4 regions of the Staphylococcus condimenti genome follow, and region 4 is predicted to be linked to each of the others. Evidence: riboswitches for the same ligand, from Rfam matches in the RefSeq annotation. Region 4 holds a riboswitch; each other region holds the start of a gene.
What was found. Region 4 has a riboswitch for S-adenosylmethionine ahead of metK (methionine adenosyltransferase). Riboswitches for the same ligand answer to the same signal wherever they lie in the genome.
Positions count from the first base shown of each region.

Region 1: linked by a shared signal. The riboswitch ahead of A4G25_RS09250 (methionine ABC transporter ATP-binding protein) and the one ahead of metK (methionine adenosyltransferase) in region 4 are both predicted to bind S-adenosylmethionine.
Region 2: linked by a shared signal. The riboswitch ahead of A4G25_RS05970 (MetQ/NlpA family ABC transporter substrate-binding protein) and the one ahead of metK (methionine adenosyltransferase) in region 4 are both predicted to bind S-adenosylmethionine.
Region 3: linked by a shared signal. The riboswitch ahead of A4G25_RS07775 (aminotransferase class I/II-fold pyridoxal phosphate-dependent enzyme) and the one ahead of metK (methionine adenosyltransferase) in region 4 are both predicted to bind S-adenosylmethionine.

Region 1 is NZ_CP015114.1:1,910,765-1,918,320, forward strand. It holds gene A4G25_RS09230 (G5 domain-containing protein) at 1-358, shown strand, start outside; gene A4G25_RS09235 (cadherin-like domain-containing protein) at 470-2,989, opposite strand; gene A4G25_RS09240 (YSIRK-type signal peptide-containing protein) at 2,949-5,234, opposite strand; gene A4G25_RS09245 (hypothetical protein) at 5,865-6,068, shown strand; SAM riboswitch class I at 6,232-6,340, shown strand; gene A4G25_RS09250 (methionine ABC transporter ATP-binding protein) at 6,459-7,475, shown strand; gene A4G25_RS09255 (methionine ABC transporter permease) at 7,477-7,556, shown strand, end outside.
Region 2 is NZ_CP015114.1:1,177,188-1,184,743, forward strand. It holds gene A4G25_RS05940 (PTS fructose transporter subunit IIABC) at 1-906, opposite strand, end outside; gene pfkB (1-phosphofructokinase) at 913-1,833, opposite strand; gene A4G25_RS05950 (DeoR/GlpR family DNA-binding transcription regulator) at 1,830-2,594, opposite strand; gene ybaK (Cys-tRNA(Pro) deacylase) at 2,721-3,209, opposite strand; gene A4G25_RS05960 (hypothetical protein) at 3,327-3,686, opposite strand; gene A4G25_RS05965 (lactate/malate family dehydrogenase) at 3,984-4,937, opposite strand; partial or broken gene A4G25_RS05970 (MetQ/NlpA family ABC transporter substrate-binding protein) at 4,960-5,777, opposite strand; SAM riboswitch class I at 5,880-5,983, opposite strand; gene norA (multidrug efflux MFS transporter NorA) at 6,095-7,273, opposite strand.
Region 3 is NZ_CP015114.1:1,542,114-1,549,669, reverse strand. It holds gene rsmG (16S rRNA (guanine(527)-N(7))-methyltransferase RsmG) at 1-261, shown strand, start outside; gene noc (nucleoid occlusion protein) at 308-1,150, shown strand; gene A4G25_RS07785 (hypothetical protein) at 1,287-2,225, shown strand; gene A4G25_RS07780 (hypothetical protein) at 2,240-3,178, shown strand; SAM riboswitch class I at 3,291-3,402, shown strand; gene A4G25_RS07775 (aminotransferase class I/II-fold pyridoxal phosphate-dependent enzyme) at 3,498-4,658, shown strand; gene A4G25_RS07770 (cyclase family protein) at 5,355-6,107, opposite strand; gene metE (5-methyltetrahydropteroyltriglutamate--homocysteine S-methyltransferase) at 6,278-7,556, opposite strand, start outside.
Region 4 is NZ_CP015114.1:83,214-90,769, reverse strand. It holds gene A4G25_RS00595 (aldo/keto reductase) at 1-624, opposite strand, end outside; gene A4G25_RS00590 (NERD domain-containing protein) at 753-1,652, opposite strand; gene metK (methionine adenosyltransferase) at 1,750-2,946, opposite strand; SAM riboswitch class I at 3,055-3,171, opposite strand; gene pckA (phosphoenolpyruvate carboxykinase (ATP)) at 3,334-4,926, shown strand; gene A4G25_RS00575 (alpha/beta hydrolase family protein) at 4,977-5,753, opposite strand; gene ytkD (RNA deprotection pyrophosphohydrolase) at 5,737-6,210, opposite strand; gene yidD (membrane protein insertion efficiency factor YidD) at 6,300-6,557, shown strand; gene menC (o-succinylbenzoate synthase) at 6,554-7,556, opposite strand, start outside.

The DNA.
Region 1 (7,556 bases), 830 kb from region 4:
TCAACCAGGAGACACGCCAATTATTCCTAATGATTCAGGCAATCAATTTGTTCCAGAACAACCGAATACTGATACAAAAGTACCTTCAGTAGAAGAAGATAACAACAAAGGTAAACATGTAAAAGATACAAATCAAGATTTCACAACGCAAAAAACAAATACAGATATTAAAGTTGCGACTTCTGATGCGAAAGTTGAAAAAGCAAATAAAACAAATTCAACTCAACCTGAACAAAAAGTGAAAGCATTGCCGAATACAGGTAACGCTAATACAGCACCGATGTTGTATGGTACTATCTTTGCAGGTTTAGGAACAGCAATGATGTTTGGTATGAAACGTCGTAAAAATGAAAACTAAATATATGCTTTAAATTTGAGAATCAGGCTTTAATGCCTGGTTCTTTTTTGCACAAAAAAGCCTTAAAAGCTGATTTAACAGCTTTTAAGACTAAAATAATTACAATGGTATTTATAAGCTATCTTCTTTTTTTCTTCTGCTGAATGCAGCTAATCCAAACAATACAAGCGTTGCGCCAAACAGAAGTGTGCGTGTATTGTTATTTTCAACTCCTGTTTGAGGTAATGAATTTGTCTTATTTTCAGTGTTGTTTCGAGTTGCATTTTGTTTCGCTGCAGTTTTGTGAGTTGTTTGTGATTGCATTTTTTCTGATGGTTGTATGCTGATAGTAGGTGATTCTAAGTTTGTTTTTTCTAGTGTGATTTTTTCAGATATATATGATTCTTCAGATGTAATAGAGTTTTTAGAAAGTTGTGCAGTCGGTACATCTGTTGCTGTTATAACTTTATCATTAGGATGAGTGTGTGGTATGGAAGTATGATTTTCTTTTTTGATAAGATTATTTTTTTGAAGTGACTTATCTTTGTTAGGTGTCGGAATGTTGGAAGTATTTTCATTAGGAACAATCACTTTTTTCACTATTTCATGAGTAATAGGAGTACTTGGTTCAGGATCAATATTTTGAACAGTTGGTTTTAGTGGTTCTTTTTCTTTGATGACTGGTTTTTCTTGAGGATGGTTTTGGTTATCGGTAGTTGATGGCGGTTGTTCTTCAGCAGTTACTGGAGTCACATGCGGTGTATATTTTGCTGTAACAGACGTGCCATTTTTGTCCACACGTTTTACTTCAACACTTGAACCATCACCTGTGAAATGAGGAACCGGTGTGAATGTGATTTTACCATCTGGATCCATTGTATAAGTACCTTCGTCTGGAATAACTACTTTATCAACTTCATCCCCTGTATTCGGGTCGATTAATTTAGGAGGAACAGTTTCATCAATCGGAATTAGAGGGTGTCCTTCTATAAAAGTAGGTGTGCCTTCTTGAGGTTCACCTTGAGGTCCTTCAGAAGTAGCCGGTGTACCGATAGGTGTTACAGCAGTCACTTTCGGTGTATATATCGCAGTAACAGACGTGCCGTTTTTGTCCACACGTTTTACTTCAACACTTGAACCATCACCTGTGAAATAAGGAACCGGTGTGAAGGTCACTTTTCCATCTGGCTCAATTGTATAAGTACCTTCATCAGGAACGATTACTTTATCAACTTCTTCGCCTGTATTCGGGTCGATTAATTTAGGAGGGACAGTTTCATCAATCGGGATTAAAGGATCTCCACCTTCGAAAGTAGGTGTGCCTTCTTGAGGCTGACCTTGAGGCCCTTCAGATGTAACTGGTGTACCAACAGGGGTAACTGGTGTAACATTCGGTGTGTAAGTGGTTTGAACAGTTGTACCGTTAGTATCGACACGTTCAACAGTGATTGGAATCGCTTTTCCAGTAAATTGTGGTTCAGGTGTAAAAGTAATTGTGCCATCGTTATTGGCGATATAAGTGCCTTCGTTAGGGATGATTAACTTAGAAACTTTGTCCCCAGTATTTGGATCAATCAACTTCGGTGCACTATTTTTGTCAATCGGAACTAAAGGATGTCCTTCTTTAAAAGTAGGTGTGCCTGTTTGTTTTTGTCCTTGAAGCCCTGTTGATTCAGAAGGTTCAGCTGCTGGAATAACTGAAGAAACGTTAGGTGTATATGTTGCAGTAACTGGGATACCGTTTTTATCGACGCGCTTTACTTTGATAGTTGTTCCTTCACCGATAAAGTGAGGTTCTGGAGTGAATGTGACTTTACCATTTGGCTCAATTGTGTAAGTACCTTCATCAGGAACGATTACTTTATCAACTTCATTACCTGTATTCGGATCAATCAATTTCGGTGCAGTATTTTCATCAATCGGAACTAAAGGATTGCCGCCTTCGAAAGTAGGTGTACCCTCTTGAGGTTGACCTTGAGGACCTTCAGATGTAACTGGTGTACCTACTGGAGTAACCGGTGTGACATTCGGTGTGTAAGTGGTTTGAACAGCTGTTCCGTTAGTATCGACGCGTTCGACAGTGATTGGAGATGCTTTTCCTGTAAATTGAGGTTCAGGTGTGAAGGTAATTGTGCCATCATTATTTGCGATATAAGTGCCTTCATCAGGGATAGCTAACTTAGAAACTTTGCTTCCTGTGTTTGGATCGATTAATTGAGGTGCGATTGTTTCATTAATCGGAACTAAGGGGTTACCTCCTTTGAATACAGGTGTTCCGATTTGCGGTTGCCCTTGAAGACCTGTAGTTTCAGCAGGCTCGGCTGTTGGTGTCACAGGTGTAACAGTTGGAATATAAACAGCATCCATTGTTGTTTTACCATTGATGCCTTGATTGATATTTTCTAAATTATTCTCATCTGTGTTACTTGTCCAACCGGATGTATTTCCGTTTAAATCAGTAGCGCGTAAAACAATACCTTTTGCGGTACCTTTGAATTGAGGATCAGGCGTAAATGTAATTGTGCCATCTGGTGTCACATCATATTGACCTTCATTTGGTACAGTTAATGATGAAACTAATTTTCCATCGGTATCTACGATTTGTATTGCTTTAACAGTGTCTATTGTATTTTTTTTTTGGCCACTCTTTATCTACACGTCCAAAAGCATTAAATATTGCTTTAGAAGTTTGTGTTTGACCTTGAAGTCCTGTAGTTTCAGACTTTTCGCCTCTTGGCGGGTGAATGACTTTAATTTCAAAATCTTCAACTTCTCCCGAATATGCAACACCATTTGGAAGATTGACTGAATCTTCAGCAAGAGAAGTGCGGACTCTTACGCCTAAATAGTTAAGAGAGGTATCTGTAACTTGAGGTGCGTTGTGGAATAATAAAGTGATTTTTTTACCTTCATCTCCAGTTCTGCTAAGTGACACAAGTTCTGATGCTTCGTTTGAATCGAATACGCCATTATGATTATAATCACCCCATCCACGCACATATGAAGTGTCGTTATCACCTGTGTTTGCGATGATATCTAATGCGTAAGTTTGATTGGCAGCATTATAAACGACATAATTTTGATTTGCGCCAACTAATTGTTGTTCACCTTCATCAGCTGCTTTGGCGCTTGTTGGAGTGTTGATGTCATCTGTTTGCCAGGCGATTGCTTGTTTATTCAGTTCATCAAAATCAATATCTGCTTTTTGTGTACCTAAAAATGGTTGGCTGACATTTGTATTTTCAGTTATAGCGTGAATTGCTTCACCATAAGAAGCAGGGGCATCACCTTTATCTAAAATAACAAAGCCCATTTGAACGGTTTGTATTCCAGTTGAGTTTACAAAGAAGGAAACTTCAGTTGCGCCTGTAGTGACAACTATTGGTACACTGTTATGGTCTTGTCTTGTTTGGTTGGGACCAAAAATTTGAGTACCTAAACCGCCGAAGTTTTTATCAGGGGAAACATAATATTTACCTTTACCATGTTCACCTTTGTCAATTGAATCTATAAAATAACCATCATCAGCAGTAATGGGATGATAATTTTCTGGATTGCCTTCATTTTTGACATTCGCAAACAATTCCCAACCTGATCCGTTCGTAGTATAAATCAGCGCTTCGATATTTTTAGCTTCTTCTCCATCGGACATGACAATATTAGCAGGTACTTCTCGGCCATTGTAAGTAGTTTTAACTTCAAAAGTTGCACCGACATTACCATAGTTTCTATTAGAACCGAAATTTGTCAGTCCTTCACCCGTATCTACTCCTGCTTTTTTCAAATGAGACCAATTTGGATCTTGTTTTGTGACCACTACATAGGCAGGTTTATCGATTTCATCATCATGCGCATCTTTTCTGACAATATTAGTAGCTTTCGGGTTATAACCAGAATCAGCATCTCCTTCAGCACGACGTTCATAAATCGGTGTTGATTCAAAAGGTTGTAAAGATTTAACTGTAGCTGTTACCACAAGACCTGGCATAATTTCTTTTTCGTATTTTGTACCGACTTGCAGTGCCATTTGTCCCGTATCGCTTTGTCCGTAATTTGAAATAGCATTTGTATCTGAAAAATCTAACCATGTAATTTGATGATTGATATTATTGACTTGTTCTTTTGATAAAGCAGGAAGATCAGAAGCTTTGTTGACATTAGTTTGTATTGTTGGATCTGGTCCAATCATTTCATCTGTTGCATTTGTGCTGGAAGTTGAAAGTTTTGATGATTGAGAAGTTAAGTCAGGTGTTTGAGGTTGGGGAGTTGAAACAGTGACATCAGGTTTTGGAGCGGGATTGTTTATAGCAGCTTCATTAGATGATTGGGATTGATTGTTATCTGCTTCAACGTTTTGATGCGTATCTTGTTCTTGTATTGTTGATGATTCAGTGTTGTTTGTGTCTGCAGTTACTTCTTTTTGAGGTTTTGGTTGAGTATTATCTTGAGCAGGTACAGCAGGTTTTGTTGAATCAATTGTTTTTAAAGCGTTATCTGGGTTGTCTGATGAGTTTTCAACTTTATTTGAAGTATCTGTTTTGTCTTCTTGGATGGTATTTGAATTCTGAGTGGGATTAGTTGTTGTTCCAGTAGCATTTAAGTTAGCGGATGTAAGGTTTGGATTTTTTTCATCTGCGGTTGCTGTTTTTGGTGTTTCTTCAATAGAACCTTGTGCAGGTTGCGCATTTTGAGGTGCAGAATCTGAAGTTTGGTGATCCGAGGATAACACAGTTGTATCAGGATTTATATTTTCAGTGCTTGCACTTGCCTCATGAGAATAGCCTAAAAAGAATAAGCTGCTCACAATAATGGAGGCTGTCCCTACAGAAAATTTTCTGATTGAATATTTGTTACGGATGTTTGGTAGAAAATCAAAGTGGTTTTTTCTTTTTCTCATTTGTTGTTCTCCTAGTATTCTGTTTTGTGTTAATTTAAATAATTTGAAAGTGACATGATACGAAGTATAAGTTGTAGAATGTCTTTTGTTACGATGAGTAAATATGTGAGGTTGGAGCTATAAGTTACGCTTTGAAATTAGAAAGTGCATTTTAAGATGAAGATGGTCTCCAGAAGAAGTTTAGTGTGTGAAATGAAAATGTTTTTGTTTCGATAAAAAGATGTTTAATGGACTGGGGATAGAAAATAGGGTGTCTTTGTGGAATTTGTATAGCACCATCATCTCCTTTGAAAAGAAAGTGAATAGTCATCTGTTTAACTATTAAAATCATCCTATCACAAAATTTCTGTAATGTGAATATTAATTTAAAATAAAATTTATGAGGATTTTTGAAATTAAGATTAATTAAATAAGTGATTTTAAACAATGGATTTACTAATAATATCAAACGAAAAAGCAATAATACGTGATTATAAGTACTATGACAGAGAAGGCTATTAACGCAACTTGAATTTCAAATTAAGCTTTTAAATTTTTTTATCTCCATTCATTTCTCTTTATTGAAACGATTTTTAAATTGTATTCTAAGGTGATAAGGTGAACGTAGAATAGGCAAAGGAGCGAGAATGGATGAAAGTGTCAGCAGAAGTCAGATTTACAATTACTTTGATATTAGTATTTGGAGTAGGGTTTATAATACAGAATTTCTTTACAACAAATAGTTGGGTGAGTTTTCTTTTCGAACTTGTTATCAGCGTAATAGTTGCTTTTGTTTTAACATTATTAATCAATTTTATTTTTGAAAAAATGGAAAAGAATAAAAATAGTAAATGAACTGATTTTGAGTAGATTTATCATTGTGTTGAAAACTTGCAAACGCTTACCGCTCTAGTGTTTAGAATTAAGTTGAAATTAACAATTTTCTAAAAATTAATGTTGACTTTTTCACTCAGTAATGTAATATATGGAATATAAATAAATGAATTGAATACATAAACTCTTATCCAGAGAGGTGGAGGGACAGGCCCTACGAAACCTCGGCAGCAGGATCAGCGATAAAAATGATTACTGTGCCAATTCCTACAGCGGAGCTGTGAAGATGAGACGAGCCGATATATTATTCCGAGGACTTGTTTCATTGTCCCCGGAATTTTTATTTTTCAAAATAAAAATCTAAATAGAGGCAAAATTCATTTATTTCAAATTATCAGAGGGGGCTAATCAATGATTGAGTTCAAGGATGTCATAAAAACATTCCATAAGCGCTCAACAGAAATTCAAGCTTTGAAAGATGTCAGTTTTACCGTAGAACGCCAAGAAATCTATGGTGTAATCGGCTATAGCGGCGCAGGTAAAAGTACATTGATCAGAATGGTGAATAAGCTTGAAGATGTAACGTCTGGAGAAGTTATCGTCGATGGACATCGAATAGATCAATATAGCAAGAAAGCACTACGCAAAGTCAAAAAGAATATTGGCATGATATTCCAACACTTCAACTTGTTAAATTCAAAAACGGTATTCAGCAACGTGGCAATGCCGCTTATTCTTGAAGGCAAGGACAAAAAATACATAAAAGAGAAAGTAGAGGAAATGCTTGATTTCGTGGGTCTTGGAGATAAAGGTTCACAATATCCGAACGAACTTTCAGGTGGTCAAAAACAAAGGGTGGCAATTGCACGTGCACTCGTGACAGATCCTAAAATTTTATTATGTGATGAAGCAACAAGTGCCTTAGACCCGGCAACAACTGATTCTATCTTACAACTTTTAAAACGCGTCAATGAAACATTCGAAGTCACAATTTTATTAATAACGCATGAAATGAGTGTTATTCAAAAAATTTGTGACAAGGTTGCTGTGATGGAACAAGGGCGTGTGATTGAAAAAGGAACAGTGTTAGATGTATTCAGTCATCCGAAAACTAAAACAGCTAAGAACTTTGTTTCAACTGTTATCAGTACTGATATCAGTGAAAAAATGATACATCAGTTGCCGACAGATGAAAATTATCAAGATGTGAAAGTGTACATGGAAGGCTCGCAATTAGGTTTGTCAGTTATCCAGACATTGATTAAAACATTCAATCTAGATGTTAATGTGATTTACGCTTCTATGTCTGATATTCAAGATACTTCAGTTGGTTATCTAACATTGCGTATTAAAGGTTCTGATGAAGAAAAACAACGCGCATATGATTATTTGAAACAACATCATATCGAATATGAGGAGGTTGGATAATATGCTAGGTTCATCATTAGATTCATCGCAATTATGGGAAGCACTCTATCAAACATTATTGATGGTTTCGATATCATTAGT
Region 2 (7,556 bases), 1.1 Mb from region 4:
AACACTTTGTTTTTCAGTTTTACCACCTGCAGCACCTTGAGCACCTTTACTATGTCCTTCTTTCGCTCTAAAAGGTGTACGATCAGTAGCTAGTGCTAAATCAATAAGTTCACCTGGACGTTTAATCCCGTCTGCTACTGGAACTTGAACCACATTTTTACCATCAAAACGATCTGTTTCAACATGTACATCCGCAGCAACAATAATTCCTTCAGCTTTTTCGATATCTTCTGAAGTTAAACGATTTTTAATACCGCTTGAACCGTTTGTTTCAACTTTCATTTTGACGCCCATTTTTTTAGCTTGTTTCAGTAATGCATCTTTTGCCATATACGTGTGAGCAATACCTGTAGGACAAGCTGTTACACCTAATACATATGGTTCATTGTCTGCTGTTTCTTTGTTATCTGCAGCTGGGTCTACAGATGCTTCTTCATCTTCATCCGGCGCTTCATCATCTGCTTTATCAATAATTGCTAAAACCTCTTCTGGTGTTTCAGCATGCAGTAATGCTTCTCTCACATTATCATCCATTAAAATACCTGACAATTTTGCTAAAGCATCCAAATGCGTTTGAGCTCCGCCTTCAGGCGCTGCTATCATGAAGAATAAATGTGCGGGTTGCCCGTCCAAACTTTGATAGTCTACACCTTCTTTAGATTTCCCAAATGCAATTGCTGGTTTCTTTACAGCTGCTACTTTCGCATGCGGAATCGCTATTCCTTCTCCGATTCCTGTTGTACTTTGACCTTCTCTTGCAAAAATCGCCTCTTTAAACGCTGCTTTATCGCTTAAAATACCTGCTTGATCTAATTGATCAACAAGTGTATCTATGACACCGTCTTTAGTCGTTGCATCAATATCCATTGCGATAGTATCGCGTGTTAACAATTCAGTTATTCTCATTCATTGTCACTCCTTTTCCAAATCCGCCAAAACAATTTTTTCTTTTACCGCTTCAATCATTTCTTTTTCCGCTAAATCATCACTAAATGCTGTTGCAGTTCCTGAAGCTACTGCATTTCGAAATGCTTCTTCAACACTCATGCCCTTTTCTAATCCAGCAATCATACCAGCTACCGTACTGTCTCCTGACCCAACAGTATTCACTACATCACCTTTTGGAACTTCAGCTTTTAATTGATGCGTCTCATCAATATAAATTGCACCATCGCCACCAAGTGATACAATCACTGCATGCGCACCTTTCGCTAAAATTTCTTTTCCGAAACGTACAACATCTGCGTCTGAATTAATTTCAGTATCAAACATGACTTCTAATTCATCTTTATTCGGTTTGATAAAGAACGGATGATAAGGAAGTACTGCTTCTACTAAATGTTTTTCTGCATCCACAACCAATTTCGCGCCCGTTTCTTTTGTAATCTGAGCAATTTGTTCATAAGCATCGTCCGGGATACTTTTTGGTACGCTTCCCGCAACCACCACTGTATCTTCTGGTGTAGTAAGTTTTATTTGAGAAAGTAAAGCTTGGAAAGCATCTTCAGAAATTGTTGGTCCATTCGCATTGATTTCTGTTTCATTACCTGATTTAAGCTTAACGTTGATACGCGTATCTTCATCTACTTCAATAAACCCAGTTGGAATTTCTGCTTTTTCTAATGCATCTTTAATGAATTTTCCTGGAAAACCGCCGATAAATCCTAATGCAGTTGAAGTTGTACCATGTGTTTGAAGTACACGTGATACATTAATTCCTTTACCGCCTGCAAATTTATAAGTGGCAGCTGCTCGATTCAAACCACCAGTGTTAAACCCATCAACTTTCATTACATAATCAATAGATGGATTAAATGTTACTGTATAGATCATGATTGTCCTCCTTTTATTACAAATCGATTGCGATATGCTTTAATATCTTGACGTTGAAGTGCTTTTTCAGATGTTAAAAGCAAAGCATGTTTATTTTGCGGTATTTGAACATCAGCAAAATATGTATGCGCGAATTTGGATGAATCAATTAATATATAAATCTGTGCACCAGATTTCATCGCCGTTTCTTTTACATAAGCTTCTTGCTCATCAGGTGTGGTCAATCCTTTTTCTAAATCAACACCATTCATGCCGATAAACACTTTGTCGAAATGATACCTTTTTATAGTTTCGATTGCTTTTGGTCCTACTGCAGCAAGTGTGTTAGCTTTCACATCTCCGCCGACAATGATTGTTTTAAATCCTTTTTGCAATAATGCTTCAACATGCGTTAAGCCATTAGTTACAACAACTATATTCTCTGCAGTGATATACTCAACCATTTCATATGTTGAAGATCCTGCATCAATATAGATACAATCATTATCTTCTATTTTCATGGCCGCAATTTTAGCAATTTCTCTTTTTTCTTGCGTATTGCGTACTTGCTTCTCAGATAATTTCGGCTCATTAAGAGACGTTGTTTTCAAAGTTGCACCGCCATGCACACGTTGCAATTTACCTTGCTGCTGTAACTTAGACAAATCGCGCCGAATAGTAGAAGCGCTGCATCCAGTCATTTTAATAAGCTCTTGCAAAGTGAGAAATTCTTTTTCTTTTAATAAGTTAATGATGACTTCAAATCGTTTCTCAGTAATCATATCGCCACCTCATTTCTATTTTATTATAATGTTTCCGCTTACAAATTTCAACCAAAAACTTTCATTTTCATTCAAAAACAATCATTTTGTGACAAATAAAAGAAGATGAACTTTTGTCCATCTTCCTTAGTTAACATGATGATTTGCTACATCTGCTATTTTTGCCTTTGTCACCTTAGCTAAGTCTTCAACATTTACTTCCATTTGAACACCACGATGTCCTGCACTGACAAAGATGGTCTTCTGCTGCTCAGCAGACGCATCAATTACAGTAGGATATAAATGTTTCATGCCTACAGGTGAACAACCGCCTCTTATATATCCTGTTACTTTAGTAAGCTCTGATAGAGGTAATAGATGCAGCTTCTTTTCACCAACCGCTTGAGCTGCATGTTTCATATTTAAGTTACCTTCAACAGGAATAACAAACACATAAGGATCATGGTTATTATTAATAAAAAGAAGCGTTTTAAACACCTGCTCTGAAGAGGCGCCTATCAATTCAGCGACTTCTTTCCCCTCTAAATGTTCTTTTCCTAGTTTAAAGGTGCGCACTTCGTAATCAACACCTTCATTTTCAAGTATACGCATTGCATTCGTTTTCTTCTGTTTCATGTCATTCACCTCACAATTCAAATATAGCATTTTAAATCCATTAAAAGGAACTTATAGTACTATATTAAAATTTTAGACAAAAAAACAAGGCGCCTGACATTATGTAAACATTCGCACTTAGCGAAGTCTTGTGTCATGGGCACCTTGTGACGAAAGGTCTTCAAATAAATAGTGACTCATTTTCAAGTTGACAGATGTAAGTGAGATTACAAATGTCTTGTCTGCATTTTGTTTTTCAGTATGTTGCTTACTTTCTGAATGTGTCTGATGATTGATGTTATTTCCTGCAACCGCACTATAAGTCGGCGGCGTTCCACTATCTTTTGTATCGCTTGAAGAAACTTGTTCCCCTTGCATAAACGTTGAAACGCTATTTTGGAACTTAGCAAGTTCTGATTCATTAGATACTAAGACAAGTAGAAATACCAGACAACAAGTCAGAATGCCAGCATAAATCCATAAAATAACTGTTTTCATTCTACTTCCCTCATAGTTCTATCATTGTGTTTACAATATTAACACAGAAACTATGCCAAATCTTTATGTGGTATGCTATTTAAACCAAATGTAATATACGTAATAAATGTAACACAAACGATACTTTTGAAATGGTGACATACCTTTTTTATGTAACTGTTTTCATCGTTGTTATTCAAGCGCTTTGTTCAAAATAAAATACGTACTTCACAACTATCAAAGTAAAGTACGTAATTTTCCCTAGTTTTTTAATTCTTTTATGTTACAAACATTCAACAAAACTTACAAGCTTGTTGCTTATGATATATTTTCAATCTCCTTATGCGCTTGTTCTACAGCTTCTTTAATAAATGTATGTGCATCTTTAAGCTGCTGAAGCTCGTCAGGGTGCAATGAAATTGGCAAACGTTTTGCGATACCATTCTTATCAATTAAAGATAATAAGCTGAGCGCTCCACCTGTTAATCCATATTCTCCGTTTACAGAGGCACTGACAGGTTCAATTGTATGTTCATCTAATAAAATTGCTTGTGCCAACTGAACAGCTGATCTTGAAATAGCAGAATTGGTCCAGCCTTTCTTCTTGAATACTTCAAAGGCCACTTCATCTATGCGTTTTGAAACTGCTTTTTTATCTATCGGTGTACTTTTGGTTAATGTTTCAAATTCAGACAATTCAATACCAGCAATACGAACTCGACTCCAAATCGGTACTGCATGGGATCCATGTTCACCTAATACAAATGCTTCAACACTCTTAGGATCCACATTGTAATGATCTGCAATTAAAGTACGAAAACGCGACGACTCTAAATTTGTTCCAGTTCCAATGACTTTATGTGCTGGGTAACCCGCTTCTTGTGCAATCAATGTCATAGCATCTACTGGATTCGAAATCAAAATAATGGCTGCTTCTTGATTAACCTCAGATAATTGTTGAAAAACTGAATGTACGATTAAACTATTCGCACGCGTCAATAACGTTCTATCTGCCATCTCTGGCGTAGAAGGCGCGCTTGCCGATACGATTACGATATCTGCATCTGATAAATCTTGATAGTTACCACTATAAATATCGACATGGTGTGTATGTCCCAACCCTTGTAAATGACGATGATCCAGAGCCTCACCTTTCGCCAAATCTTCATTCGTATCTATCAAAACTATTTCTGAAAAGATTCCTAAATATTGTGCGTCCGTTAATACTTGACTGCCTACACGTCCTGTCCCGATAATTCCTAATTTTGTCATTTGATTACCTCCAAGTTGTCAGTTATTTTGCTTCATATGGAACTACATCTTTTCCATATTTTTTCTCAATGAAGTTTTTCATATCTTTAGATTGCAAGACTTTAATTAATTCTTGGAATTTTTATCGTTTTTATGACCCTCTTTTACTGCGAGAATATTCGCGAACGGCGATGATTTATCTTCCATAACAATCGCATCTTTAGAAGGTTTCAAACCATTGTCCATTGCGTAATTAGAGTTCATAATCACAGCTGCACCTTCTCCGCTTTTATAAGTTTTCGGTAAGAATTCTGCACCTTGTTGATTATTAAATTTCAGGTGTTTTTTATTTTCAACAATGTCATCAAATTTAGCATCTTCAATTTTGACACCTTTTTTAAGTTTCACTAAACCTTCGTTAACGAAAAATGACAAGAAGCGTCCTTCTTCGGCAGGGTTATTTGAAACATATATCGTAGAACCTTCTGGGATATCTTTAATGTCTTTATATTTTTTACTATATACACCCATTGGTGTCGTAAATACTTTGCCTACTTCTTCAATTTTGTATCCATGAGATTTTTTCTCTGCGTTTAAATAAGGTACGTGCTGGAATAAGTTAGCATCAACGTCACCTTTATCCAACAATTTATTAGGCACTTTATAATCATTGACGACTTTGATTTCTAAGTCGTACCCTTTTTTCTTCATTTCTTCTTTCGCATGCTCTAATACTTCACCGTGAGGAGCAGGAGAAGCTGCCACTGTTATTTTCTTATTCTCTGCACTATTACTTTGACCGCAAGCTGAAAGCGTAAATGCAATCACTACTAAAGTTAAGACGCTTATTAATTTTTTCATATCTATGGACACCATCCTATGTAAGAGTTCTCCAATTTAATCCACTCTTACATCACGATGAAAAAGACCTTCCCTTTAAAAAGAGAAAGTCTTAATTACTTTCTCTCATCTTTATAAGCTTTCGCTTAATGTGAATTAGCACCTTTTCGTTATACGATGGTTGCTGGGCTTCGTCGGGCACATCCCTCCGCCACTCTGGATAAGAGTTTGATTAATTGAATTATTTTTATCCTATCATTATCAATAAACACCGTCAATTAAATTTTTAATTTTTCTGAAAAATAAAAGTGAATAATAAAGCTGAAACAATCTATGTTTCAAGCCTTATTATCAACCTTTTTGAGTTTATTTTTTTCTCTAATCGTTTTCTCAACAAATATAATAAATATTCCTAATAACATGACAGCAATCGACATGTATAATGGAAATTCAAAATTAAAATCATACAAGATTCCTGCAACTAAAGGTCCAATAAAGTTACCCATGCTGGTAAAAGTCGAGTTCAACCCACCAGCCAAACCTTGTCGGTTTCCTGCAATGTTTGAAAAATAATTAGTGACTGCTGGGCGGATCATATCAAAACCGATAAATACAATAAAGCTGATAAGCATGATAGACCAATAACTATGTGCAATAATTAAAAAGAATAAGACTAAAGCTGAATAAAATAATGCGAGTTGTATGAATGTCAATTCTTTAAAGTATTTCATAAATTTATCAAATAAAAAGATTTGGAAAACAGCACCTAAAATTCCGCCTCCAGTGATTGAAATTGAAATATCTTTAGGTGTATAGTGCGCTTTATCTGCTGTATAAAGCGGGAATAATGTTTCAAACGCTGATAGACCAAAAGCTAATACAAAAGTAATAATCACTGGTGTGATAAAAGCTTTAACATTGATTTTAGCCAATTCTTGCGGTTCAAAGTGAGTAAAACCATCTGTTGTTTGACGTTTTGCACCATGTATAAAAAAGATCGAACAAATGAAAGCTGCAATACCTAAAGTTCCTGCAAAATAGAACGGTAAACGGTGTGAAAACTCTGCCATAAAACCGCCAAGTCCGGGGCCTAATATGAATCCTGAGTTAATAATGGCTGACATATATCCGAAGTTCTTCGCTTTATCTTTAGCAGGAGAAATATCCGCAATCATTCCAGTAACCCCCGGCATTACCATACCTGCACTGAAACCGCCGATAATTCTTGAAATAATTAATAAAGTATAATTGCTGCTCATTGCAAAAATAAATTCCGAAACGGAAAAAAGAACGAGCCCAATACAAATAATTAATTTTTTACCTAATTTATCTGCTAAGTTACCACCAAATGGCGAAATAACCATTTGGGCCAATGCAAAGGCCGCAACAAGAATTCCTAAATCACTTCCATTTAAACCAAGATCTTTTAAATATACTGGTAATACTGGTACAACTAATCCGATACCTAAGAAAACAAGAAATATATTAAAATATAATGTGATTAATTGCTTACTCATGATGTCCTCCTTTATTGCTTATTTGCACCTAAATTTTTAATGACTACCCATTATACACCATAGTCTCCCTAACGCTCAATAGATACATTTTATAGCAATATTGCAATTTCTTGTGTTATTCCCTAAATTAAAAATTCAAAATCCATCACTTTTATATAACACTTTAGTTAGGTATTTACTGTCCTTTTAAATTGATATCATGTTCAAAACTCTGTAACATAAACAAATAAGTCTGAATGATCCAAATTACAATATGACTAATATAAATTTAAAATTATTCGTT
Region 3 (7,556 bases), 1.2 Mb from region 4:
GTATTAAGCGAGTTATGTCTGCCTTTAGTGAAAACAGGCGGCCACTTTATCGCGATGAAATCTTCTAAAGGTGAAGAAGAATTAGAAGAAGCTCGATTTGGTATTGGTGTGTTCGGTGGAAGAGTAGAAGCGGTTGAAACATTTGAATTGCCTGGTGATGCAGGAGAACGTCAAATGATTATTATTGAAAAACGCAGTAAAACACCGAAAAAGTACCCGCGAAAAGCAGGTACACCTAATAAATCTCCTTTACTAAAATAGAAATAAATATTAGTATATAAGTATATTTAGAGGGAGAGAATGGACAATGAAAAAGCCTTTTTCTAAACTTTTCGGTTTAACAAATAAAGACGAAGATATCACAGGCTATACAGAAGAAGAACGTAATAATAATGTTGAATCCATTCAAATTGAGCGCATTGTACCGAATCGATATCAGCCAAGACAAGTTTTTGATCAAAATAAAATTAATGAACTTGCTGAATCCATTCAAGAACATGGACTGCTTCAACCCATTGTCGTGCGTCCGATTGAAGAAGGTATGTTTGAAATCATTGCAGGAGAACGTCGTTTCCGAGCATTGAATGCTAATCAAATGGCATATGCGGATGTTATCATTCGTGAAATGACAGATGAGGAAACTGCTGTTGTAGCATTGATTGAAAATATTCAACGTGAAAATTTATCAGCTGTTGAAGAAGCTGAAGCGTATCAAAAGTTATTAGAACTTGGAGATACAACGCAAAGCGAATTAGCACAAAGTGTCGGAAAAAGCCAAAGTTTTATTGCTAATAAATTACGCTTATTGAAACTTGCTCCTAAAGTAAAGCAGAAACTTTCTGAAGGAAAGATAACAGAACGCCACGCTAGAGCATTACTCAGCTTAACTTTCGAACAACAAGAAGAAATGGTTCAAACGATTATCGATCAGCATTTGAATGTTAAACAAACAGAAGCAAGAGTGAAAACACTGGTTGGTCCTGAAAAGGTAAAAGCCAAACCATTCCAATTTGCTAAAGATCTAACAAATGCACGCGAAACACTTCAAAGCAGCTTAGATAAAATAGAACAAAGCGGTATCCATGTAGAACAAAAAGAACGTGATCATGATGATTACTTAGAAATAAAAATAAGAGTTTATAAACGTTAAAAGTCATTCGCTATTGTGCGAGTGACTTTTTTTAAATTGTTTTAAAAAACTTAAATAGAAGTATACAATATGTCCACCCCTTTATATATAATAAGAGTGTATGTTAATTAAACAAAAAGGGAGAAAAAGGACAAACATGAAAATCAAACACTTATTTTCTGCTACAGCAGCACTTACTATTTTATTAGCAGGTTGCGGTTCACAAGAAAAATCAGACAACGATACTAAGCATGAAGAAAAGACTAAAAAAGACGATAATCAAAAAACTGAGAAAAAAGAATCAAATTCAAATTCAACATCAAACTCAACTAGCAAAAATCAATCTAATGAAAATTCTGAATCGAAAAAAGAATCAAACTCAAATGTTAAACCTGTAAGTCAACTTACGCCTCAAGAAAAAGTCGCTTTGGCATTATATGCACCTAAATCAGCTGAATTTACAGTCACTCCTAGTGAGTTGCTGAATCATAGTTATGTTCATAAAGGGAACGGAGGAGACACTCAACGTTCAATTCAACAACTTTCTTTACCTAAAGCTAGTCCAGATATGATTCCAAATGCACCTTCAAATATGAAGTTTTACGCTACTCCATATGATTCAAGAGGGCCTTTTGCTTTAGTGGTTGGTATCAGTGATACACAAGTATTGATTTCAGGCACACAAGGGATTAACCCGTATCAACATCTAGTAAATATGGGCGGATTATATGATGTTAAAGATCTTTATAACCAATATAAAGATAAAAATTTCCAACAAGTAGCAAATCTTATAACTTTTACAGAATCATCTGAACCTGCACCAAAAGAAAGTGACTCAAGTAATGACAGCGAAAGTGAAAGCAATTCTTCAGATTCTGGAGAAAAAGTAACACGTGCTAATGTGATTGATAAAGTAGAGGATTATGAAGGCCATAATTTAGATACAAGCACTTATACGTACAAAGAGCCTGAACAAAAGAGTGATGGAAGCTGGGGCTTCTCATTTGTGGATAAATCAGGCAATCTTGCAGGATCATATATTGTTCATTCAGATGGATCAGTAGAAAAATTTGATGCTAAAGGCCAACCTGAATAGGAGGACAACAACAGATGAAATTGAAGTATTTGTTTGCTGCTTCTGCAACTTTAACCCTCTTACTTTCAGGATGCGGACATAGTGACAATAAATCATCAGACAGCAAAGAAGACACTAAACAAGAAGCACAGCATAAAGAAAACAAAACTTCTGAAAAGCAAACCGATAAAGAAGGGTTTTCAGAAAAGAATAGCGAAAATGACAATTCCGGATCAGAGAAAACATCTGATAATATCAAAAGCTTTAATCAACTCACTAACAAAGAAAAGATTGCTTTAGCAATGTTTGCAGTGGGACATTCAAAGTATGCAGAAACAACCGTTTCCGCAGAAGAATTATTAAACCATAGTTATGAGAAATGGGATAGTATGAACAAGGTACAAGAATCAATCCAAAATATTAAATTCCAAAGAACATTTGACGGGCAAGTACCAGGACAGCCTTCTAATATGGATGTTTATGAGTCATATGAATCAAAAGGCAACTATCTTACGATGATGGCTATGACAGATTCACAAATCATTATTATGCCTGAAAAAGGAACAAATACGTATCAACAATTATTGGATTACGGTGCAATCTATAACCTTAAAGACTTGTATGAAAAATATAAGGATAATCCAAACTTTTCTAAAGTGGTAAATATGATTTCGATTAGTGAAACACCTGAAGTAGGAACAAGCAGCAAGTCTGCTTCTTCTTCTGAAAGCAACACAAAAGAGAGCACAAGTTCAGGCGGTACAGTAACACGTGCTAATGTGATTGATAAAGTGGAAGACTACGAGGGTCATAAATTAGATACAAGCACTTATACGTATAAAGAACCTGAACAATTAGAAGATGGCAAGTGGGGCTTTTCATTTGTAGATAAGTCTGGCAACCTTGCAGGTTCTTATATCGTTAATTCAGATGGGTCGGTAGAAAAATTCGATGCTAAAGGCCAACCTGAATAATATTTATAAAACTCTGCAGTTTATTTGCTGCGGAGTTTTTTTATAGGTCAGTCCTATAATTGAAAAATGTCAGAATTTTTAGTACAATGAAAGGCGTTAATTACATTAATCAAACTTATCAAGAGAAGCAGAGGGAATTGGCCCTATGAAGCTTCAGCAACAGAAGGTTATTTAGACTGACCTCACTGTGCTTCATCCAACAAGTACAACTTGAAAGATAGGTGCATATACATAGTCAGCTATATGTTGCTTATACAGTGACATATAGCTTTTTTTGAAACAAGTATGATGTATCTATCAAAACAAAGGGGGACTATGAATGGTAATGTCAAGAAGGTTAGCGAAGATACCAGATAGTTATTTTGGAAAAACAATGGGAAGAAAGATTGAACATGGACCGCTTCCTCTCATCAACATGGCAGTAGGTATTCCGGATGGGGAAACGCCTAAAGGAATTGTCGATGAATTTGCAGATGCTTTGCGTGTTCCTGAAAACCAGAAATATGGAGCGTTCCATGGAAAAGAAACATTCAAACAAGCGATTGTCGATTTTTATCAACGTCAATATGGCGTTGAATTAGATAAAGATGATGAAGTATGTATTTTATACGGTACTAAAAATGGTCTGGTAGGCTTACCGAACTGTATTGTAAATCCAGAAGATTATGTGTTGCTGCCTGACCCTGGATATACGGATTATCTGGCGGGCGTTTTATTTGCAGATGCGCATCCCTATGCATTAGAGTTAGAACCTCCGAATTACCAGCCGGATTGGGATAAAGTGCCTGAGGATATCTTGAAACAAACGAAGCTTATCTATTTAACTTATCCGAATAACCCGACAGGCTCTACAGTAACACAAGGAGTGTTCGATGAAGCGATTCAAAAATTCAAAGGAACACAAACTAAAATCGTACATGATTTTGCCTATGCTGCCTTTGGATTTGACCATAAAAATCCGAGCATTTTGCAATCAAAAGATGGAAAGGATGTAGCGATAGAAGTCTACTCACTGTCTAAAGGATATAATATGTCAGGTTATCGTGTCGGATTTGCGGTAGGGAATAAAGATGTTATTCAAGCATTGAAGAAATACCATACACATCACCACGCTGGCATGTTCGGTGCATTACAAGATGCGGCTACTTTTGCTTTAAATAATTATGATGATTTTTTAGAACAACAAAGTGAAGTGTTCAGAAAACGTCGAGATCGCTTGACTGCTATTTTAGATGAAGGTGCTATTCCATATGAACCTATGACAGGCGGTATATTCTTATGGTTAAAGACACCTGAAGGTTATACTGGAGAACAATTTGTGGAATTCCTATTACAAGATCGGTCTATATTAGTTGCGCCAGGTATTCCATTTGGCGATAATGGCAATCATTATGTACGTGTTTCTCTTGCATTAGATGATGAACAATTAGATGAAGCAGCGAAGCGGTTAAAATCACTTAGCACTATGTATAAAAAATAACTGTAAATTAATACCAAACAGTTTAGGCGGTTTAGCCACATATTATAATTATAAGAAGTTACAAAAGGTGCTATTATATAGGTGTAATAAAAAACACTCAGACGTCCTGGTAAAGAAGACTGAGTGTAAAAATGTTAGGCGTATGGTCTGAGCCATATTCTACCTTAGGCTTATTGAAATAGTCGATTATGTTCTCAGCATAATCGGCTATTTTCATTGTCTTCTTTAACAATAAATAAGCAGCGACTGTTAAAGTCACTGTGCAAACTACTTTGAAAGTTACAAAAACACAACGAAAAAATGAGAGGCGAGACAACAAAAGTTGTTTCATCTCTCATTTTTTTTACTACATATAAATTTTAGAAATAATCTTCAAAAAAATAGAACACTGGATTTACGGCTACAACACACACGGGGTGGTGGGAGGTGCTGCCGTATATCCAGTGTCTTCTTTTTATAATTAGTAAAAGGAGTTAGGTTATTGCCGTTTATCGGGAAGTGGCAATAAATGAAATTCAGTATATATCCTTATCGGGTGAAGATATATACCAGATAATGAAAAGAATGTTCTTAATCGGGTTTAAGAACAATGGCGATTCATGCCCCAATTCCTGTGGACCCAGGGCATGTAGCCGATATGTTTATTTTAATCATTTCACTCATAATGGCTGCAGTTAATGGATGATCGCTTGTCCATTACTGCTTTTCTGGAGTGATTGCAAATGCACGGACAGGGAACCCAGGTGCATCTGCAGGTTTAGGGCTGATTGTATAAATCACTGCCCCTCTTTCAGGGAGTTGATCAAGATTTGTTAATAATTCGATTTGGAACGTATCTTGGCCTAATACATAACGCTCTCCGATTAAGTCGCCGTGTTTTGCGACATCCACAGAAGCATCTGTATCAAAAGTTTCATGTCCTACTGATTTAACACCGCGTTCTTCAAGTAAGAATTGTAATGCATCTAATGCCCATCCAGGAGCATGAGGATTGCCCTCAGCATCTTTATTCTCAAATTGTTCAACGTTCGGCCAGCGTTTTGACCAATCACTGCGGAACGCAACGAAGGAATCGGGTTCAATGCGGCCGTGCTGGTCTTCCCACTCTAATAAATCTTGACGTGTAAGACGAAAGTCAGGATTTTCCGCTACTTCTTTAGAATAATCAAGCACGATAAGGGGCAATACGAGTTCTTTTAAATCGAGCTCATGTAAATAACGTTTATGTTCTACAAAGTGGATAGGTGCATCAATATGTGTGCCATATTGTGTCGCAACACTCCATCTTTGAACGAAAAACCCATCTTCAGGTACTGTACTGATCGTATCGATATATGCTTCTTCTAATGCGCTGAAATGTGGACTCTTTGAATCAAATGTATGCGTCAAATCGACCCATTTATTTTCTTTCAAAGTTTTCAGCTGATCCCATAAAGGATAACTCATCATAAACACCTCGCTGCTGCTGCATTGTTGTTTTTGTTAAAAATAATAAATACTTAAAAGATTGATTTTTAAGAGATAAATCGGCGGGATATATCTCATATTATTGAGTTTAGCAGCATGATTAGGGGAAGGAGAGACCTAATCATGCACTGCTCAACTCAATTTCTTTTGGCTTATGCTGTTTCTTGGCCTTGTTCTTGGCGTAATTTTTTAACGGCTGATACTAAGACAGATAATGCTTCTTTTACTTGGTCTTCATTACGTGTTTTCAAGCCGCAGTCTGGGTTTACCCAGAATAATGAACGGTCGATTTCTTGCAATCCGCGGTTGATTGCAACTGTGATTTCTTCTTCAGTCGGGATACGTGGACTGTGAATATCATATACACCTAATCCGATACCTAAATCATACGTAATATCCTCAAAGTCTTTAATTAAAGCACCGTGGCTTCGAGACGTTTCGATTGAGATAACATCTGCATCTAAATCGTGGATAGTATGAATGATTTCGCCGAATTGAGAATAGCACATATGCGTATGGATTTGCGTAGCATCTGCCACTGATGATGTTGCTAATCTGAATGAACGCAATGCTTGTTTCAAGTACTCTTCATGATATTCTTTGCGAAGCGGCAAACCTTCACGTAATGCTGGTTCATCTACTTGAATAACTTTGATACCCGCATCTTCTAATGCTAATACTTCTTCATTAATCGCTAAAGCGATTTGATCTTGTACTTCTTGGCGTGGAATATCTACACGTTCAAATGACCAGTTCAAGATTGTAACTGGACCTGTCAGCATACCTTTTACAGGGTGGTCCGTTAAGCTTTGTGCATAAGCTGTTTCTTCCACTGTGATTGGTTTTGTCCATTTAACATCTCCATAGATAACTGGCGGCTTAACAGCACGAGAACCATAAGATTGTACCCATCCGTATTTAGTAACTAAGAAGCCTTGTAATCTTTCGCCGAAGAATTCAACCATGTCGTTACGTTCGAATTCACCATGTACAAAGACATCTAAGCCGATATCTTCTTGGATTTGAATCCAGCGTGCAATTTCATCTCGCAAGAATTGGTTGTACTCTTCATCGCTGATACGGTGGTTTTTCCAATCTGCACGTTTCTTACGCACTTCTTTTGTTTGTGGGAATGAACCGATTGTTGTTGTTGGCAGCTCAGGTAATTTTAAGCGTGCATCTTGAACTTTTTTACGTTCAGGGAATGCTGATTCACGATGTGTACGTACGCTGTCAAAGTCATATTCAAGATTTTTGAATGCTTGATTTTGGAAATGTTCATATTGTGCTTTCAGTTGATCGTATTTCTCTGAATCTCCATTATTGATAAGACGTTTTAAAGCGTCTAATTCATCTAGTTTTTCAGTCGCAAAGCTTAAACCTTCTTCAATTGTTTCATCTAAAACTTCATCATCTAAAGAAACTGGTACA
Region 4 (7,556 bases):
TGCGATTGTTTTTAATGTATCATCAGCTAAAATTTGAGCATTCATTAATGGCGACCATGATTCCATTTGAATACGTTGCGCTTGTAAATATTTTCTTAAATCTTCTTGTGCTAAATATGGATGAAATTCTACTTGATCAATAACTGGTTTAACAGAAGCATGTGAAAGCAGTGTTTCAAAATGATGTGGTTTAAAGTTGCTAACACCAATATTTTTTACTTTGCTATCTTTGAGTAAATCTTCCATCCCTTTCCAAGTATCAATCATCACATCTTCGTCCATACCAGGCCAATGCATTAAATATAAATCTAAGTAATCTAAACCTAATTTATCTAAAGATGTTTGGTAAGCATCTGATACATTTTCTCTACCATAATCTTCTAACCATAATTTGGATGTAATAAATAAATCTGAACGTTTTAATCCAGTAGAAGCTAGACCCGCTTTAATGCCTTCTCCTACTTTTTCTTCATTTTCATATATCATTGCAGCATCAATACTTCTATATCCTTGTTCTATTGCATATTGTACTGCTTCTTTAGCTTGTTCATCATTTTCAACACGGTATGTACCTAAGCCGACAATCGGCATTTTATTTCCGTTATAAAATTCAATAAATTCCATTATATTCATCTCTCCCTGTTATTCATAATTCCACTATACCTTATGTTTGTCCGACGTTGCATCTATTCAAACTTTAAAACGCAAGAAAGCACTATCCACGTAAAATACGTAAATAGTGCTTTTGCTCATTAATTGAATGATTCGATTTCTTCCATAATACGAGATAAATCTTCAACATTATATTGAATGCGTCCATGGAATACAAATTTATTAAAGTATTCGTCTAATTGTTCTGGGCCTACTAATACTTTAGTATTTGTATTTTGAACGTAGTTAGAAATAGTCACAGCACCTTCATTTTTAGGATTGAAATAAAGTAACGCCATTGGTGTATATTTCAAATCCAATTCACGACGTAAAGCATCTGCTAACTGTTCAACATAATTCAATTGTTTTGAATAGTTCACAAATGATGCAGTCTGTTTATCATCATTTTCATCTAAAACTAATGTTTGCGGTGTACGCGGATCTAAATCCAATACATTAAAGACGTGTTCAATTGTCGGTAATTCAGCAAATTGCTTATTGCTGATTCCATTGTAAACGTGTCCTTTTAAGAGTTGAGAATCAATAATGTATAAACCAGTACGTGTTAAAACTAAATGACTAATACGTTCTATGTCATTCATATCATTCTTTGGCAAGAAGATATTTGCCATAATATGCATATCTTCTGGGCGAATACGTTTTTCTTTCACTAAACGCTCTCTGATACCAATAAGACGCATGTCAGTGATGTATTCGCTATGATTTTTTGAAAAAAGTTTCAGTGCGTCGATTTCACGATCTTTTGAATCAACCGTAGCATCAAAATCAGCTCGTTGTTTCGTTACCGTTTTCTTATGTTCGACACGCTCTTTTTCAAGCTCATCTTCGTAATTATCTTTCAAGCTTTTTTCTTTCGCTTCATATTGTTCTTCTGCTTGTTGTTGTGCTTTCTTTTTGCTGCTTAATGCAGTTAAGAATAATATTAAGAAAATAACAGCTATTACTATCGCTGCAACTAAACCAATTTCCAATGGTCCCATACATATTCCGCTCCTTTACTTGTCTTAAATATCATTATAAAGGAAAGTTTCGATTCTATCGATAATAATCCTGAATTTCATTTAAAAATTGCAGAAATTATGCTTGGACCGCTTCTTTCAATAAATCCACTTTGTCCACACGTTCCCAAGGCAATGCAACGTCTGTACGGCCAAAGTGACCATAAGCTGCAGTTTGTTTATAAATAGGACGTTTTAAATCTAACATTTTGATAATACCAGCTGGACGTAAATCAAAGTTATCACGCACAGCTTCGACCAATTTACTTTCAGAAACTTTACCAGTGCCGAAAGTATCAATTGAAATTGAAACAGGCTCTGCTACACCGATAGCATAAGCAAGTTGAACTTCGCATTTATCTGCAAGCCCTGCTGCTACAATATTTTTTGCTACATAGCGTGCTGCATAAGCTGCTGAACGGTCTACTTTTGTTGGATCTTTACCACTGAAGCATCCACCGCCATGACGTGCAAAACCGCCATAAGTATCTACAATAATTTTACGGCCTGTTAATCCAGCATCACCTTGTGGTCCGCCAATAACAAAACGGCCTGTCGGATTAATAAAGAATTTAGTTTCATCATCTAATAATGATGCTGGTACAATTGGGTCAATCACATGCTTGCGGATATCTTCTTGAATTTGATCAAGTGTTACATCTTCAGCATGTTGTGTTGAAATAACTATTGTATCAATACGTGCTGGTTTATCATTTCCATCATATTCAACTGTAACTTGTACTTTGCCATCTGGACGCAAGTATTTTAAAGTCCCGTCTTTACGTACATCTGATAATCGTTTTGCTAATTGATGTGAAAAGTAAATCGGTGTCGGCATATACGTATCTGTTTCATTTGTCGCATAACCGAACATTAAACCTTGATCTCCTGCACCAGTAGCTTCGATTTCTTCCTCACTGATTTCATTTCTATATTCTAAAGCACGATCTACCGCTTGTGCGATATCAGGTGATTGTTCATCAATTGCTGACATAACTGCCATTGTTTGGCTGTCATAACCATATTTAGCTCGCGTATAGCCGATTTCCTCAACTGTATCTCTTACTACTTTTGGAAAATCAACATAAGTCGCTGTAGAAATTTCCCCGACAATCATAGCCATTCCCGTAGTGACTACTGTTTCGCATGCAACTCTGGCATTCGGATCTTTCTTCAATAATTCATCCAAAATAGCATCTGAAATTTGGTCTGCTATTTTATCAGGATGTCCTTCTGTAACAGATTCTGACGTAAATAATCTTCTATTATTCGACATAACTGACTCCTTTTGATTTTTAATTACGAAAATTCTCTATCTATGAGCTCAAATTAAAAAGGGCTTTCCACTATAAACATAGAGAGAAAGCCCTTTGACGTCCTTTCGCTCTTATCGTTCAAACGTCTTTATCTGACATTTGCAAACGGTTTGGCACCTTTCTCCATTAAGAAGAGGTTGCTGGGCTTCGTTGGGTCCATGTCCCTCCGCCACTCAGGATAAGAGAATCCGTTACAAATAATACTACCCAAACAAAATTAAATTGTCAATTACACGAATTGAATTTCACAAATCCATTGTGGAATAATGGCAATATTATGTTATACTATGAAAATGTAAAGGCTTACAATTTATTATATTACTTACGCGCTGGAGGGGTTTTTTAAAATGGCAGTAGATGCACAAACAAATTTACAAAAGTTGAATCACTTGATTGAGAAACCATCATCACTATTTCAACTAACAAAAACGCAACTTTACAACAAGATTTTAGACAATAATGAAGGCGAATTGACAGAATTAGGAGCAATTAACCAATTGACTGGTCAATATACAGGACGCTCTCCTAAAGATAAATTTATTGTAAACGAACCTTCCTATAGAGATGCAATTGATTGGGGTTCAGTCAACCAACCAATTGAAGAAGAAAAGTTCTTAAGACTTTACGATAAAGTTTTAGATTACTTAGATCAAAAAGATGAACTTTATGTTTTTAATGGTTATGCAGGAAGCGACCAAGATACACAACTGCGTTTGACAGTAGTAAACGAAATGGCTTGGCATAACTTATTTGCACATAATATGTTTATTCGTCCTGGTTCAAAAGATGAAGCAGAAAAAATCAAACCAAACTTCACAATTGTTTCAGCTCCACACTTCAAAGCTAATCCTGAAGAAGATGGAACCGCTTCTGAAACATTCGTAATTATCTCATTCAAACACCGTATCATTCTTATTGGGGGAACTGAATATGCCGGTGAAATGAAAAAAGGTATCTTCTCAGTAATGAACTACTTATTACCTCAACAAGATATTATGAGTATGCACTGCTCTGCTAACGTAGGTGAAAAAGGCGATGTAGCTTTATTCTTCGGTTTATCAGGTACAGGTAAAACTACTTTATCTGCAGCACCAGATCGTAAATTAATCGGTGATGATGAACATGGTTGGAATAAAAATGGTATTTTCAACATTGAAGGCGGCTGCTATGCTAAAGCAATCAATCTTTCAAAAGAAAAAGAACCTCAAATTTATGATGCCATCCGTTACGGTACAATTTTAGAAAACGTAGTTGTTGAAGAAGATGGAAATGTCGACTTCGATGACAATAAATATACAGAAAATACACGTGCAGCATATCCGATTGATTATATCGATAACATTGCAAAACCTTCAAAAGCTGCACATCCTAATACAATTGTATTCTTAACTGCAGATGCATTCGGAGTATTGCCTCCAATCTCAAAATTAACTAAAGAACAAGCATTATATCATTTCTTAAGTGGATTCACTTCAAAATTAGCTGGTACAGAACGCGGTATTACAGAACCCGTACCTTCATTCTCTACATGTTTCGGTGCACCATTCTTGCCATTAAATCCAAAGAGATATGCTGAATTGCTTGGTGAACTAATTGATAAGCATGAAGTTGAAGTATATTTAGTTAACACTGGTTGGACTGGTGGTAAATACGGCGTTGGTCGTCGTATCAGCTTAAAATATACTCGTCGTATGGTAGATGCAGCGATTAAAGGCGAATTAAAAAATGCTGAATTCGAACAAGATGAAGTATTCGGATTGAATGTTCCTAAAGACATTAAAGATGTTCCGAAATCTATCTTGCAACCAATTAACGCTTGGAGTAACCAAGATGCTTATCGTGAACAAGCCCAAGACTTAATTTCTCGTTTCGTAGAAAACTTCAAAAAATTTGGAGATGACAGCAAAGAAATCGCTGAAAAAGGCGGATTTAAAGCTTAATTAAACCTGTTTTTAACCCGGAATGGATGTCAAATCCTTTCCGGGTTTTCTTATACACTGTTGTGATTTTCAATTTTTTCCATCCATTGATGAATTATTTCAAGTACTTCCTTTAACGCTTTCGGTCTAGGTATATGCCCTTCTGACATTTGATAAAAGGTTTGATAATTATGACCGATTTTTTCTAAATATGCTTCTAAGTGATAACCTTGATGTATCCCTACTTGTTGATCCTCGCCACCATGTATTATAAGTATTGGAGGACTGTTTGAATCAATATATTGCAGTGCTTCTCTCTGTTGATAAGCTGTTTCATCTTTTTTAGGATGCCCTACCATTCTTCGCAACATTCCACGTAAATCTACACGCTCTTCATACATTAAATGTAAATCTGTAACACCACCCCAAATGATATAACTATTTGCCGGCAAATGTTGAAATGTTAATAATCCTTGTAGTCCGCCACGTGAAAAACCAACAACATGAACGTAAGCATTTGGATAGAGTGATTTTAAAATATCCATTGCTTTTGTCACATCGTGCAGGTCTTTTCCAGAAAATTCATCTCTACCTTCACTGCCGTTATTTCCTCTATAATAAGGGCCGAATACCAATGTATTAGGATCTGAAAATTGCAATAAACGTCCAGTACGAACGCGTCCAACTTTCCCCTTTCCGCCACGCAAATAAATAACTATACGATTTACCTCTTGTTTAGGGGTAAGCATAAGTCCTTTGACATTCAGTTGATCCACTTTATAAGTTACTTCTTCACCCATATGTGTCTTTAACTCGATCGGCATACGTTTTTTATTGATAAAGTCCAAGTTGATTCACTCTTTCTGCACATTTTAAAATCACTTCATCTGTGAGCAAATAGCTCTTTTCTTTTTCATCAATAGTATCTAAAGAATGAACGACTACAGGGCCCTTTGTTTCAAGATAATCCTGTTTGCCTTCAATTGCTTTGACATTTATCGCAAACACATCTTTTGTAAACCATCGTTTGCCACTTGGATGGTAAACAGTATATTGGGCTATATATTGCATATCTTGAATAACTGCACCTGTTTCTTCAAATAATTCTCTTTTGATTGCACATTCGCTCGTTTCATTCTTTTCTATTTTGCCGCCAGGAAATTCAATACCACGTTTTTTATGGTTAGTTAATACATATTTACCTTGATATAGCGGGATAGCAAGAACGTGTTCTCCATTCGCTTGATCATCAGAATCAGTAAAATGCATCTCAATCTTATTATTAAATTGATCATTTGTAATCACGTTCTATCACATTCCTTTGATTAATATGCTAAAATATAAATCGTTATGAGTTGGATTTACTTTCATTCTTAAGAGTTGGAGGGATAACTTTGAAAAAACTCTTTCTCGGCATCATTTGGGTGTATCAGCATTTTATTTCACCGCTCACTCCACCAACTTGCCGTTTCTATCCTACTTGTTCTAATTATACAAAAGAAGCAATAGAGGTACATGGACCTATTAAAGGTGCATGGTTAGGTATAAAACGCATTTCAAAATGTCATCCGCTTCATAAAGGCGGTTTTGATCCTGTACCTTTAAAAAAGGACCATAATCATCAGCATTGCGAACATCATCACCATCATTAATAACGTTTCAACTGATTTTTGTTGATTACTGGGGGCGCAAATTCAATGCGCCCTTTATTTAATATACCGTTTTCTTCTGTAAATTCTTCTGCAAAATAGTAACCATACGGCGTAATATCACCAGGATAATCTCCTAATCGGCTTAGATAAGCTGTAAAATAACGACTCAGGCCATATTCATACATGCCCCCAATCACAACTTTAATATCCTCTTGATGCAATATTATAATAGCTTCCAATATGCGATCAATACCGCCTAAACGAAATGGCTTTAATATAACAGTATTTACATTGTAATTTTCAATATAACGCAGAATTGAATCTATATCTAGCGCTTTTTCATCTAAAGCTATTGACGGAATTGTCTCTTTTTCTACATCATTCAAATCGTTCAAGTCTCTAAATGGTTCTTCAATGTATAAAATATCAAAACGTTTTTTAATTTCTTGTAAGTTTGGAATATCATCTTGATTCAATGATTCGTTAGCATCTAATGCCAGAAGTGGAGATGATTGCAATTGCTGTAGCTTTTTTAAATCATCAACTACATTATCTGACCATTTCAACTTAACCCTTTTGGGTTCTGTTTTTTGTAATACCTCGAACTGTTTATCAGATAATCCACTTGCTGTCGCACCATATTCAACAGAAAATGATTCCAAATTATAAAATGCTTGATAGAGTGCCATAGCTGCAGTACTTCTTGCAGCTGGTTGCATTGATAATTTATCTAAAATTGTTTGGGCTGCATTAAAATCATCAATATCTTTACCCAATACTTCTTCATCAAACCAGGATTTCAATGCGTTATGCACAGATGTTATCGTTTCTTTATCGTACCAATCTGTTTCAAAGGCATTGCATTCACCAAAGTAGCTGCGCCCTTCTTGATCAACCATTTCAATAATTAATGCTTTTCGTGTATACATTTCAGTCTTAGGTGTTTTTATCGAATTTTTAAAAGCAGCTTCAAAAGTATAAAAATTTAACGTTTTAAAT